4 regions of the Mesorhizobium sp. L103C105A0 genome follow, and region 2 is predicted to be linked to each of the others. Evidence: predicted binding sites of a transcription regulator. Region 2 holds the regulator's gene; each other region holds the start of a gene.
The links. The regulator PhoB, encoded in region 2, activates phosphate uptake and scavenging genes when phosphate is short. The targets are predictions, from matches to a motif close to TGTCATNNANCTGTCAT.
Positions count from the first base shown of each region.

Region 1 (3,432 bases), on a different contig from region 2:
CTGCACCGACAGGAACAAAGTCGAGCCGTCCGGCGTGAAGCACGGGCCGGTCGCTTCGGCGCCGTGCGGGCAGGTGAACAGCAGCTTCGGCAGGCCGCGCGCCGCACCTTCGGTGTCGACGCCATAGACGCCGTCCGGCAGGTCGAAATCATTGGCGCCGTCCGTCGCCACCCACAGCCGCCCGGCCGGATCGAAGGTGATGTTGTCGGGGCAGACGAACCAGCCATTGTCCGACGTATCCGGATGGAAGGTGGCGCCGACCTTGGCATCCCTGGGATTGCCGCAGAGCACGAACAGGTCCCAGGCATAGTTTTCGGCCGTGTGGTCGGCGTCCGCGCCGCGGCCGCCGGGCGGGATCAGTTCGACAATATGGCCCCAGAGATTTTCCGGCCGCGTGTTGGCCGGATTGACCTTTGACTGGTCGCGCTTCTTGTTCTTGGTCATCACCGCATAGACGCGGCCGGTCACCGGATTGGTCTCGATGTCCTCGGGCCGGTCCATCGGCGTGGCGCCGAGCGCATCTGCCGCAAACCGCGTCTTCAACAGCACCTCGGCCTGGTCGGCAAAACCGTTCTCGACGGTAAGCTTGCCCTGGCCGTGCACCAACGGCAGCCACGTCATCGAGCCATCGGCATCGAAGCGGGCGACCGACAGCACGCCATCGTCGAGCAGATCGGCGCCGGAGGCCGGGTTGGCCTTGTCATAGGCCTTGGCCGAGACGAAGCGGTACATATATTCGAAATAGTCGTCGTCACCCATATAGACGACAACGCGGCCGTCCTTGTTGAGGACCACGGTCGAGGCCTCATGCGACATGCGGCCAAGTGCCGTGCGCTTCACCGGCCTGGACTGAGGATCGTAAGGGTCGATCTCGACCACCCAGTCGAAGCGGTTGGCCTCGTTCGGTTCCTTGTCGAGGTTGAAGCGGTCATGGAAGCGGCCGCGGCCATAGATGTCGGAGCCGTCGAAGCCGTAACGGTCGAGCAGGTCGGCAGTCGGCGCCTTTTTCGGGTCGCCGCCGAAAATGTCGGACACGCCTTCCTCGCAGGTCAGCACCGTACCCCAGGGGGTGAAACCGCCGCTGCAGTTGTAGCTGGTGCCGAGCACTTTGGTGCCAGTCGCGTCGGCCGAGGTCTTCATCAGCGCATGGCCGGCAACCGGTCCGGAAACGGTCATTTCGGTGTTGGCGGTGATGCGGCGGTTCAGCGGACTGTCGGCTACGGTTTCCCACTTGCCGTCCTTCAATTGCACCTCGACGATCGAATGGCCCATCGCGGCCATGCCGAGATCGACCTGTTCCTTGGTCATCGTCTTGCCGGCATCGCCCTCGGTCATCCCCGGAAACATCACATTGGGCGAGATGTATTCGTTGTTGACGCAGAGCAGGCCATGATCAGAATTCACCGTGCCCTTCGGCAGCGGCATGAAGGCGATGTAGTCGCAATTGTAGCCGAAGCGCTTTTCCTGTTCCTCCGCCGCGACCTTGTTGCCGTCGAATTCGGCGAGGCCAGCTGCAAGCGGATCGCCCCAGCGCGCGACGATGGTCGTCTCATAGCCTTCGGCGGCGGCATGGGTCTTGTCGTAGACCCGCTTCAGCTCGGGAAAGCCGAGCGTCGACTGCGCTGCGGCGGCATGCGTTTCGCCGGCAAACAAGGAGCCGACAAAGCTGCCGCCGGCAATCAGCGCGCCGGAGGCGAGGCTGCCTTTCAAAAGAGACCGGCGCGAGACGCGCTCGGCAATGATTTCGCGGATGACGGGGGAGGATGAAGACGGTGTATTGGCCATGGTGTCTGCCTCTCAGGGTGGATGTTACGGCGCACCGTTGCCCTAGTCTGCTTAGGCAACATTCACATGACATAGGAGGAAGGTTTTGCCGCAACTGGGCGCGGCACTACGCATCGCTCAGCCCTTGGTGCAGGTCGAGGCGGTGAAGGCGCCGTCGGGCTGCTTCAGAATGATGTCGAATGACGGGGCGGTCTCGCCGTCCAGTGTTGCCTGTGTCATGGAGACGGAGTTGCCACCGGTGGTATAGCCGCCCAGCGGCCCGAGCCAGGTTATCTCGCCATTGGCATTCATCTGATAGTTGTAGCCTTGCGTCCCGGTGCCGAATGTCACCGGGCCGGTATAGACATTGCCCTTGATGGTGATGTCGCCGAGGTTGAGGAAGGCGCCGAGCAGGTAGACCTCGCAATGATAGGTGCCGTCCGGAAGCTTGCCCTCGCTGAAATCGGCGCGCGCGGCGCCGCTCGTTGCCATCAGCAGCAGGATGCAGGAAATGCGTGAGATGCGAGATGTCATGACGTCTCTCTTTTGAAGGGCGAGCTTGCCCTATTTTTGCGCGGTGCCGCAACATTGTTCGCCCGGAAACCACGGCCGGAGATCAAAAACTAGGCATTTGTCTCAATTGGGCGAAAATTAGGCAAAAGTCGTGTGCGCTGCGCAAATTTGCCTCAATCAATTTTTACCGGCTGCCTTTGTTGTTTCTCCAGGCTAATATACCAACCGGCTGATAACGCTCGGCTATTCCATCTTTATGAGCGGCGCCTTCGCGTTTGGCACGGCAGTTGCTTTGCATTGTCGCGGTGCAATCAAACAGCTTGGGAGTCTTCGGTATGAGGGGTAATTTCTCCACAATAACAAAAATGTTTTCGGCGGGCGTGATCGCCGCCGGCCTGTCGATGTCGTCTCCGGCCAAGGCCGCCGAAGACACGATCAAGGTCGGCATTCTGCATTCGCTGTCGGGGACCATGGCGATTTCGGAGACGACGCTGAAAGACGCCATGCTGATGCTCATCGAAGAGCAGAATGCCAAGGGCGGTCTGCTCGGCAAGAAGCTCGAGGCGGTCGTTGTCGATCCGGCCTCCAACTGGCCGCTCTTCGCCGAAAAGGCGCGCGAGCTGATCTCGAAGGACAAGGTCGCCGCCGTGTTCGGCTGCTGGACCTCGGTGTCGCGCAAATCGGTGTTGCCGGTGTTCTCGGAACTCGACAACATCCTGTTCTACCCCGTCCAGTATGAGGGCGAGGAAAGCGAGCGCAACGTGTTCTACACCGGCGCCGCCCCGAACCAGCAGGCGATTCCTGCCGTCGATTATCTCATGAGCGAGGACGGTGGCTCGGTGAAGCGCTGGGTGCTGGAAGGCACCGACTACGTCTATCCCCGAACCACCAACAAAATCCTCGAGGCCTATCTGAAGGCCAAGGGCGTCGCCGCCGAAGACATCATGGTCAACTACACGCCGTTCGGCTTCTCCGACTGGCAGACCGAAGTCTCCGCAATCAAGAAATTCGGCTCGGCCGGCAAGAAGACCGCCGTCGTCTCGACCGTCAATGGCGACGCCAACGTTCCGTTCTACAAGGAACTCGGCAACCAGGGCATCAAGGCCGAGGACATCCCGGTCATGGCCTTTTCGGTCGGTGAGGAAGAACTGGCCG
Region 1 is NZ_AYXF01000003.1:219,396-222,827, reverse strand. Features, by position in the region: gene X727_RS153040 (PhoX family phosphatase) at 1-1,785, opposite strand, end outside; gene X727_RS153045 (hypothetical protein) at 1,903-2,298, opposite strand; gene urtA (urea ABC transporter substrate-binding protein) at 2,613-3,432, shown strand, end outside.
Region 1: the regulator PhoB is predicted to act here: its motif matches at 1,841-1,857, upstream of X727_RS153040 (PhoX family phosphatase).

Region 2 (3,432 bases):
CTTGTTCTCGATCAGGCGGTCATAGCCGACGACCGGAATGCCTTCGTCCAGCGCCTTCTGCACCGCCGGGCCGATGGCCGAGGCGTCCTGCGCCAGGATGATCAGCGAGTTGGCGCCCTGCGAGATCAGGCTTTCGACGTCGGTCAGCTGCTTGCCGGGATTGGACTGCGCGTCGGCGGAAATGTACTTGTCGCCGGCAGCCTCTATCGCCGTTTTCATCGCCGCCTCGTCGGTCTTCCAGCGCTCTTCCTGGAAGTTCGACCACGACACGCCGATGACCTTGTCCTTCGCCTGCGCGACCGACATCAGCGCCAGCGACATGGCGACACCCGCCAGCATGGCGGCTGCAAATCTGTTCATCATAATCCTCCCTGCGCCGCGTGCGGCGCGACAAAACTGGCCCGAGGGCCGGCACACAGAGGCGCTATTTTTTCGAGCCTCGAAAAAATACTGGTTCAATGATAACGCGCTGTCAACATCGATTCTGATGGATTCTGATGGCCGTGCCGAATTTTTTCGAGGTCCGCAATAAACAATGACAGGGCTGCCGGCGTCTGCCAATATTTGGCTGGTGCCGTCGAACGCCGTCACTATCATGAGGCGCGAGGAGGCCGGGAGGAAACAAATGTCGGTTGGAATCCGCCACGACGATCTGCGCCGTCGCAACCGTGCGATGGTGATTTCAGCCGTGCGCCGGGCCGGCCAGCCGTCGCGGACCGAGATTGCGGCGACCACCGGCCTCAGCCACTCGACCATATCGGCAATCTCGTCTGATCTGATTCAAGAAGGCATCCTGATTGAAGGCAAACCTGGCGAGACCGGCGCACTGAAACGCGGCCGGCCGCAGGTGGGCCTTGGTCTCAACCCGGAAGCGGCGGCGGTGATGACCGTCGTGCTGTCGCTCAATTTCCTGTCCGTCACCGTCATCGACTATGCCGGCCACGTCGTCGCCGAGGAACAGCGCCGGCTGGACACGCTGACCAAGCCGCGCGACGAGCTGATTGGCGAATGCGTAGCAATCGTCCGGCGGCGGCTTGAGGATCCCGACCTCGATGTCCAGAGCATCGCCCGCATTGCCATGGGCATCCAGGGCATCACCGATTCGCAGGCGCGCGCCATGCTGTGGTCGCCGATCACGCCACTGACCGACATTGCCTTCGCCGACATGTTGGAAGCGGAATTCGGCATTCCTGCCACCATGGAGAACGATTGCAACATGATGGCGGTGGCGCTGCAATGGCGCCAGCCCGAGCGCTACCGCGACAATTTTATCGCCATCCTCTTATCGCACGGCATCGGCATGGGCCTGGTGCTGAAAGGCGAACTGTTCACCGGCACCCATTCCTCGGGCGGCGAGTTCGGCCACATGATCCACCGTCCGGGCGGCGCGCTCTGCCGCTGCGGGCGGCGCGGCTGCGTGGAAGCCTATGCCGGAAACTACGCCATCTGGCGCAGCGCCAAAATGATGGGCGAGGATGCCGAGCCGGTCGATATCGGCGACGCTGATATGCGCGCACTCGCCGCGCGCGCCCGCGAAACCGACGGCCCGGAGCGCGAAGCCTATCGCAGGGCCGGCGAGGCGCTCGGCTTCGGCCTCGGCAGCCTGTTTGCGCTGATCGATCCGGCACCCGTCGCCATGGTAGGCGTCAGCGCCGCCGCCTTCGACCTGATCGAACCGGCATTGCGCGAAGCGATCGCCCAGACCGCCGGCGGCCAGCACTCGAAATCGATCTCCTTCGACACCGAGCCCAACGAGCTGCCGCTGATCCGCGAAGGCTGTGCCATGCGCGCGCTCGGCTTCGTCGATCAGGAGATTTTCGCGCCGGGCATTCAGGCCAAATCCGGCAAGCATGTCGCCTGAATGGCCGGCAACGGCGCGACGCGCAGCATCCTAATCTTCCCTGATCGCGTAGCCGGCGCCGCGAATGGTACGGATGACATCCGGCATGCGGCCGTTGTTGACCGCTTTGCGTAAGCGCCCGACATGGACGTCGACGGTTCGCTCGTCTATATAGATCGTCTCGCCCCAGACATTGTCGAGCAGTTGGCTGCGCGAGAACACGCGGCCGGGATGGCGCATCATGAATTCGAGCAGCCGGAACTCGGTCGGTCCGAGCCTGATCTCGCTCTTCTTGCGGTAGACCCGGTGCGATTCTCGATCGAGCACGATGTCGCCGACCTTGAGCACGCTCGACAGCACTTCCGGCTTGGCCCGGCGCAGCAGCGCCTTCACGCGCGCCATGAACTCCGGCGTCGAGAATGGCTTGACCAGATAGTCGTCGGCACCGGTGGACAGGCCGCGCACGCGATCGCTTTCCTCACCGCGCGCGGTCAGCATGATGATCGGCAGCCGCTCGGTTTCGGGCCGCACTCTAAGCCGCCGGCAGAGCTCGATGCCGGAAACAGCGGGCACCATCCAGTCGAGCACCAGGAGATCGGGCACGTTTTCCTGCAGGCGGATCTCGGCTTCGTCGCCGCGTGTCACCACCTCGACCTGATAGCCTTCGGATTCGAGGTTGTAGCGGAGGAGCACGCCCAGCGGCTCCTCGTCCTCCACGACCATGATGCGTGGCGCGATCATAGGCAGTTCACCCTCATCAGGCCGGCGTGGCCATCGCCGTCTCGTCCTGCTTCGGACGATTGGCGGGCAATTGCTGGCCGGTCAGCACATAATACGCATTTTCGGCGATGTTGGTGACATGATCGCCGATGCGCTCAAGATTCTTGGCGCAGAACAAGAGATGCGTGCAGGCGGTGATGTTGCGAGGGTCTTCCATCATGTAGGTCAAGAGCTCACGAAACACGGACGTGTATTTGACGTCGATGCGCTCGTCGTCATTCCTGAGTTTTGCAAGCGCTGCCGCATCGGTGGCGGCATATTCCTCGACGACGCCTTGCACCTGGATCAGCACCAGTTGCGCCATGGCATCGATGGAGTGCGAGAGGTCGCGCGGCGTGACGCTCAAGCCCACGGTGCCGACGCGTTTGGCGATGTTCTTGGCGAGGTCGCCGATGCGCTCGAGGTCGCCCGCCATGCGGATCGAGCCGACCACGGCGCGCAGATCGTTGGCCATCGGCTGGCGCTTGGCGATCAGCGTGATGGCGCGGTCGTCCAGTTCGCGCTGGCGCGCATCCATGATGGCGTCGTCGGAAACGACACGCTGTGCCAGCGCATTGTCCGAATTGAGCAGCGCCCTGGTCGAGCCGCTGACCATCGAGCCTGCCAGATCGCCCATGTCGCGGATCAGCTTGCTGATCTGCCCGAGCTCTTCATCGAAGGAGGCGACGGTATGTTCACCCATGATCTTGGTCCTCGTGCCTGAAAATTCACCCGCCGGACGGCTCAGCCGAAGCGGCCGGTAATGTAGTCCTGGGTGCGCTTGTCGTCGGGGTTGGTGAACATCTTGTCGGTGGCGCCCTCCTCGACGAGAT
Region 2 is NZ_AYXF01000011.1:95,551-98,982, reverse strand. Features, by position in the region: gene xylF (D-xylose ABC transporter substrate-binding protein) at 1-360, opposite strand, end outside; gene X727_RS140455 (ROK family protein) at 626-1,861, shown strand; gene phoB (phosphate regulon transcriptional regulator PhoB) at 1,892-2,581, opposite strand; gene phoU (phosphate signaling complex protein PhoU) at 2,598-3,302, opposite strand; gene pstB (phosphate ABC transporter ATP-binding protein PstB) at 3,344-3,432, opposite strand, start outside.

Region 3 (3,432 bases), on a different contig from region 2:
TTCGCACCGACCCAAAGGCTTACGCCGACCGCACCGGATCGAGCGTCACCTTGTAAAGCTCGATGTCGTCGCGATCCATCAGCCGCACGGTCAGCTGCTCTGTCGCCCCTGAAATGTCCACCAGGCCAAAGAACTGCAGGCCGGCCGAGGGTGGCAGGTTCTGGCCCTGTTCGGTGGTCGGCGCCTTGATGAATTTCAGCTCCGGGCCGAAGGTCATGTCGAAATCATTGGGACCGAAGGTACCGGCGTGGATCGGGCCCGAGACGAATTCCCAGAAAGGATTGAAATCCTGGAACCGCGCCTTGTCGGGGTTGTAATAGTGCGCCGCCGTGTAGTGGACATCGGCGGTCAACCAGACCGTGTTGGTGATGCCGGCAGTCTTGATGTAGCGCAACAGGTCGGCGATCTCGAGCTCGCGGCCTTTGGGCAGGCCATTGTCGCCATTGCTGATGGCTTCCGCGCCGACCTTCTTGGCGCCGTCGTCCCAGACGACGAGGCCGAGCGGCATGTCGGCGGCAATGATCTTCCAGGTCGCCCTGGAATTCGTCAGCTCGCGCTTCAGCCATTTCGTCTGCTGTACGCCCAGCATGCGTGACTGCGGCGTCATGTCCTCCTGCATGTCGGGGCCGTTCGGGCCGCGATAGGAGCGCATGTCGAGGAAGAACACGTCGAGCAGCGGCCCATGCGCGATCTTGCGGTAGACGCGGCCGGGCTCGGACGGCTCGTAGCGGATCGTCGTCATCTCATGGAAGGCGCGCGCCGCACGCGCCGCGAGCACATGGATGGATTTTTCGGTGTAGCGGCTGTCGGCGCCGAGATTCTTCGAATCCGACCAGTTGTTCAGCACCTCGTGATCGTCCCACTGGTAGAAGGTCGGGCAGATGGCGCTCAAGGCCAGAACGTTTTTGTCCATCATGTTGTATTTCCACTGGTCGCGGTACTCATCCAGCGTCTCGGCCACCTTGCGCTTGCCGTCGATCAGGACGACGTTTTTCCACTTGCCGCCGCCAGGCAGGTCTACCTCGTCCTTCATGGCGCCATCGGCATAGATGGTGTCGCCGGAATGCAGGAAGAAATCCGGCGTGTGCCTGGCGATGGTGGCGTAGGTTTTCATGCCGGTCTCATCGATTCCCCAGCCCTGGCCGGCCGTGTCGCCCGACCAGGCGAATTTTATGTCGCGCTTCGAGGCGGGTGCTGTGCGGAAACGGCCGACGATCGGTTCGGAAACGGCGTTGATATCCGACAGGTCGGCGGCAGTCATCCGGTAGAAGATATCCTGGTCGGAGGCGAGGTCGGTAAGCAGGCGCTTGACCGTGAAGTCGCTGGCCGGCGAGGTATCGAGCGGCGCCAGCCGCGTCGCATTGGCGAAGTTTTCCGTCGACGACACTTCGAACATGACGCGCGAAGGCCGGTCGGTGCGCGTCCACACCATGCCGCTCGAGGCATCGACATCGCCGGACTGGACGCCATGGGTGAAGGCCGGGCGCTGGCTGGCGCGCGAATAATAGGGCAAAGCGAGCCCCGATGCGCCGAGCAGACCGGCGGCGCTGGCAGAGGTGACGAAAGCGCGGCGGGTCAACGAGATCTTGTTCATGGCTGTCTCCTGATGGCTTCGAACGGTGCCAGCAAGCTCCAGCTTCAATGTTTCAGCCACATCTCGGGAAGATGAAACTTTGATAACAATCGACAGGTGATCTCCGCCCTTGAGGGGGGAGATGTCGCCGAAGGCGACAGAAGGGGGTCGCCTCGCTTGGAGCGCCGACCTCTGCGCAAGAGGCTGAGTCCGGTCGCACGGACCCCCTCTGGCCGCTTCGCGGCCATCTCCCCCCTGAGGGGGGAGATTAGTACCGCGCCTTACGCCGCTTGCGGCTCCGGATCGAAAGCCGGCCTGCTCGTATTGATCAGCAGCGACAGACACGCAGCCACGATCGCCGTCATGCCGGCGATCAGGAAAGCCAGTTCGTAATTGCCCTGCAGTTCGCGCATGGTGCCGCCGAAGGCGGCGGCGGTGGCGGCGCCGACTTGGTGGCCGGCTACGATCCAGCCGAACACGATCGGGCCGCTGCGGTCACCGAAGGCCTCGTTGGCGAGCCTGAGCGTCGGCGGCACGGTGGCGATCCAGTCGAGACCGTAGAGCACGGCGAAGATGATCAGGCTGGTCGCCGAGAAGCCGGAATAGGGCAGATAGATCAGCGCCAGACCGCGAATGCCGTAGTAGACGCCGAGCAGCTTGCGCGGGTCGAAACGGTCGGTGAGCCAGCCCGAGAGCGTCGTCCCGATCAGGTCGAAAATGCCCATAAGCGACAGCAGGCCCGCGGCCTGTACCTCGGGGATGCCCATATCGCCGCAGAAGGAGATCAGATGCGTGCCGACCAGCCCGTTGGTGGTGAAGCCGCAGATGAAGAAGGTGGCGAACAGATACCAGAAGACGCGGGTGCCGGCAGCGCGGCGCAGCGTGTTGAGCGTATGCGCCAGGAAATTGCCTTGCGATGCCGGCGATACCGGCGGCACGTCATCGGCCCCGGCGCCATAGCGCACCATGCCGATCGAAGCGGGACGCTCCGGAACCAACAGCCAGACCAGCGGCAGAAGACAGGCGGTGGCGATCGAGACGGCGGTAGCGACGGGCTGCCAGCCGCCCGACTGGGCGAGCGATGCCAGCAGCGGCAGGAACACCAAGAGGCCGGTGGCGCTGGAGGCCGACATCAGCCCCATCACCAAGCCGCGATTGGTCTTGAACCAGCGGTTGACGATGGTGGCGCCGAGCACGGTGGCGACCGCGCCGGAGCCGATGCCGGAAAACACGCCCCAGGTGAGGAACAGGTGCCATGGCTCGGTCATCAGCAGGCTGAGCGCGGTCGAGCCCGACATGATCACAAGCGAGGCAAGCAGCGTGCGGCGCAAGCCGATACGCTCCATCAATGCGGCGGCAAACGGCCCGGTCAGGCCGTAAAGGAAGATGCCGATCGCGGCGGCAATCGAAACCGTATCGCGCCCCCAGCCGAAGCTTTTATCCAACGGCAGCATCATCACCGAGGGTGCGGAACGAAGCCCGGCCGCGATCAACAGGCAGAGGAAGATGACGCCAACCACGACGAAAGCGTAGCGCTGGCCAAACGGACGGGATTGAGCTATCATGTTACTGACCGGTACGTTGCAGGGTGAGGACCTGTATACGTACCGATCGGTAACACGTCAATCGAGTCATACCATGCCAACGGACAAAAATTTTGAACTGACCATCAAGGACGGTCATGCAGTGGCACCGCCCAAGGCTGCCAAGAAAATCCTCGACGTGGCGTACGACCTGTTCTACCGCCGCGGCATCCGGGCGATCGGCGTCGACGAGATCGTCAAGCGCGCCGGCGTCACCAAGCCCAGCCTCTACCGCAGCTTTCCCTCCAAGGACGAGCTCGCCGCTTCCTATCTCAG
Region 3 is NZ_AYXF01000016.1:781-4,212, reverse strand. Features, by position in the region: gene X727_RS138145 (alkaline phosphatase) at 20-1,594, opposite strand; gene X727_RS138150 (MFS transporter) at 1,855-3,138, opposite strand; gene X727_RS138155 (TetR/AcrR family transcriptional regulator) at 3,212-3,432, shown strand, end outside.
Region 3: the regulator PhoB is predicted to act here: its motif matches at 1,666-1,682, upstream of X727_RS138145 (alkaline phosphatase).

Region 4 (3,432 bases), on a different contig from region 2:
GAAACGCATCAAGTGACTGAACATCACCCCAAACTCGGCGAGTTCGGCTATGCCGGCGACGATCATGTCGTACCCTTCGAGGTCGGCCCGCTCGACGTGCGCGGCCGCACCGTGCAACTCGGGCCGATGCTCGACGCCATCCTCAACCGTCACGACTATCCCGAGCCGGTCGCCCGCCTGCTCGCGGAAGCCTGTGTGCTGACGGTGCTGCTCGGCACCTCGCTCAAATTCGAAGGCAAGTTCATCCTGCAGACCCGCACCGACGGGCCGGTCGACATGCTGGTCGCGGATTTCTCCACGCCTTCGTCATTGCGCGCCTATGCGCGTTTCGACGCCGACCGGCTGGAGGCCCTGGTGGCCGCAGGCCAGACCTCGCAGCAGACGCTGCTGGGCAGCGGCGTTTTGGCGCTGACCATCGACCAGGGCGCGCACACGCAGCGCTATCAGGGCATCGTCCAGCTCGACGGCGAGACGCTGGAAGACGCCGCGCGCACCTATTTCCGCCAGTCGGAGCAGATCCCGACCGACCTCAGGCTGTCGGTGGCCAAGCTGCTGACGCCCGGCCCCGGCGGTGCGCGCGAGCAGTGGCGCGCCGGCGGTATCCTGGCGCAGTTCCTGCCGCAGTCGCCCGAGCGCATGCGCGTGCCCGACATTTCGGGCGGCGACGGCGATCCGCGTGACGTGACGCAGGAGCCGGCCGACAATTCGTGGCGCGAGCTGGTGGCGCTGCTCGGCACCATCGAGCCGACCGAGCTGATCGACCCGACCATCGGCGCCGAGCGGCTGCTCTACAGGCTGTTCCACGAACATGGCGTGCGCGTCTTCGGCGGCGTGCCGGTCGCCGACCAATGTTCCTGCTCAAGGGACAAGATACGCGGCATCCTCGAGGGGTTTTCCGCGCAGGAGATCAAGGACAGCACCGAAGATGGCGGCATCCACGTCGCCTGCGAGTTCTGCTCGAAGCAGTACGACTTCGACCCGGCGGAGTTTGCAGCTCAGTAGCATCTCTTCCTTCTCCCCGTTCACGGGGAGAAGGTGCCCGAAGGGCGGATGAGGGGCAGCGCGAACTTTGGTGAATGGCCGCGCATAGCCTACGTCATGTGCGTGGAAGATAACCTCATGAGTCCGCGGCGCCTCATTGCCCTGCCGGGCATTTCTCCCCGTATAGAGATGGGGAGAAAACCCCTAATTCACCGTCCGCCGCGTCCCCGGCAGATCCAGCGAAAACGCGGGAATAGCGACGTCGAACGTCTCGCCCTTTTTGTTGCGCATGGTGTAGTGGCCGACCATGAAGCCGGACGGCGTCGAGAGCGGGCAGCCTGACGTGTATTGATAGCTGTCGCCGGGATTGAGCTCAGGCTGGTCGCCGACCACGCCGGCGCCACGCACTTCCTCGACCCGGCCGCTGCCGTCGGTGATGTGCCAGTAACGCGCCATAAGCTGCACGAAATCGTCCGACTGGTTGTCGATCGTCACCTGGTAGCCCCAGACATAGCGGTTCTCCGCCGGGTCCGAGCGGTCCTCCAGGTAGAACGGTCTGACCTGCACTTCGATGTTGCGCGTGACGGCGCGGTACATGGGCTGCTCCGGTTGCGCGGCAGGGAACATTTGTCGCGCCATGCGGTTTGATACGCGCAGAGCGGCATGTCCTGCCAGCCTCAAAGCGCAGGTGCCGACAAACAATGTCATTTAAGTGACACATGACAATGTTGGTGTGCGCAAACCTTGCCGGCGACTCAAGGCCCATCTGTCGACTGACAAAGCAGCCGCGAGCGGCCTTTCCGGAGTGACCAGATCTCGATGGAACCAGCTCTCACAGCCGCCTTCGCTTCCTCCGCTTTGCTTCTTTCCAATCTCGCCAGCATCCTGCTTGCATCGTCGAAGCTGAAAGCGCGCCGTCTCATCCCTCCGCCGTCCAACGAGCAGCCGCCGGTGTCGATCGTCGTGCCGTCGCGCGGCGTGGAGCCGTTCACACAAGAGACGCTGCAGCGAGCCTTCTCGCTCGACTGGCCGCGCTACGAACTGATCTTCTGCGTCGCTGACGCCGACGATCCCGTCGTCAAACTGATAAACAGGGCGATCGTCCTGTTTCCCAACGTGCCGGCCCGGCTGCTGATCGGCGACGACCGCGTCAGCAGCAACCCGAAGCTCAACAACTGCGTCAAGGGCTGGGAAGCGGCGCGCTATCATTGGGTTATTCTGGCGGATTCCAACGTGCTGATGCCAAGGGATTACGTCCAGCACCTGATGGCGGCCTGGCGGACCAATACCGGGCTTATCTGCTCGACGCCGATCGGCTCTCGGCCGCATGGCTTTTGGGCCGAGGTCGAATGCGCGTTCCTCAACACGCTGCAGGCGCGCTGGCAATATGCCGGCGAGGCGCTCGGTCTCGGCTTTGCCCAAGGCAAGAGCATGCTGTGGAACAAGCCGATGCTCGATACCAGTGGCGGTATCCGCGCGCTGGCCGCCGAGATCGCCGAGGATGCTGCTGCAACCAAGCTGGTCAACGGACTGGGCCTGCGCGTCAATCTCGTTGCCTCGCCTTTCGAGCAACCACTGGGGCAGCGCCGACTTGCCGACATCTGGTCGCGCCAGGCGCGCTGGGCGCGGTTGCGCCGCGTCACTTTCCCGCTGTTTTTCGCACCCGAGATCCTGACCGGCGTCGCCGTGCCGTTGGCGTTGGCGCTGGTGGCGGCCGCAAGTGCCGGCATCAGCCTGCCGGCCACGGTGTTGGCCGTGCTGACGGCGGCCTACATTCCCGAATGCGCGCTGGCCGCGGCCAAGGGCTGGCACCTGTCGCTGCGCATGGTCCCGGCGATGATGGTGCGCGACATGATGCTTCCCGCCATCTGGGCGCGCGGCTGGCTGAGCGGCGCCGTCGACTGGCGCGGCAACATCATGACCATCGGCACCAAGACGGCCGAACTGGAAGAGGTTTCGTCGGGAGCGTGACGCCTCGCGGCCTATCCGGCGGCCTTCAGCGCCTGCGCAACGTCCTCCAGCAGATCGTCCGTATCCTCAAGACCGACCGACAGCCTGAGCGTTCCCGGCCCGATGCCAAGCTCGGCGCGAGCTTCGTCGCTGAGGTTCTTGTGCGTGGTGGTCGCCGGATGGGTGATCAGGCTCTTGGCGTCGCCGAGATTGTTGGAGATCAGCACGATGTCGAGCGCGTTCTGCAAGGCGAAGGCCGCCTGCTTGCCGCCCTTAACGTCGAGGCAGATCAGCGTCGATCCGCCCGTCATCTGCTTCTTGACGATGTCGGCCTGCGGGTGGTCGGCGCGGCCGGGATAGATGACGCGGGCGATTTCCGGCCGTCCTGCCAGGAAATCCGCGATCTTGGCCGCGCTTTCCGTCTGCTGGCGCACCCGAACCGGCAGCGTCTCCAGGCCCTTGAGCAGCGTCCAGGCGTTGAACGGCGACAGGCTCGGGCCG
Region 4 is NZ_AYXF01000004.1:56,113-59,544, reverse strand. Features, by position in the region: gene X727_RS150770 (Hsp33 family molecular chaperone) at 1-1,002, shown strand, start outside; gene apaG (Co2+/Mg2+ efflux protein ApaG) at 1,186-1,578, opposite strand; gene X727_RS150780 (ceramide glucosyltransferase) at 1,801-2,952, shown strand; gene X727_RS150785 (O-succinylhomoserine sulfhydrylase) at 2,964-3,432, opposite strand, start outside.
Region 4: the regulator PhoB is predicted to act here: its motif matches at 1,684-1,700, upstream of X727_RS150780 (ceramide glucosyltransferase).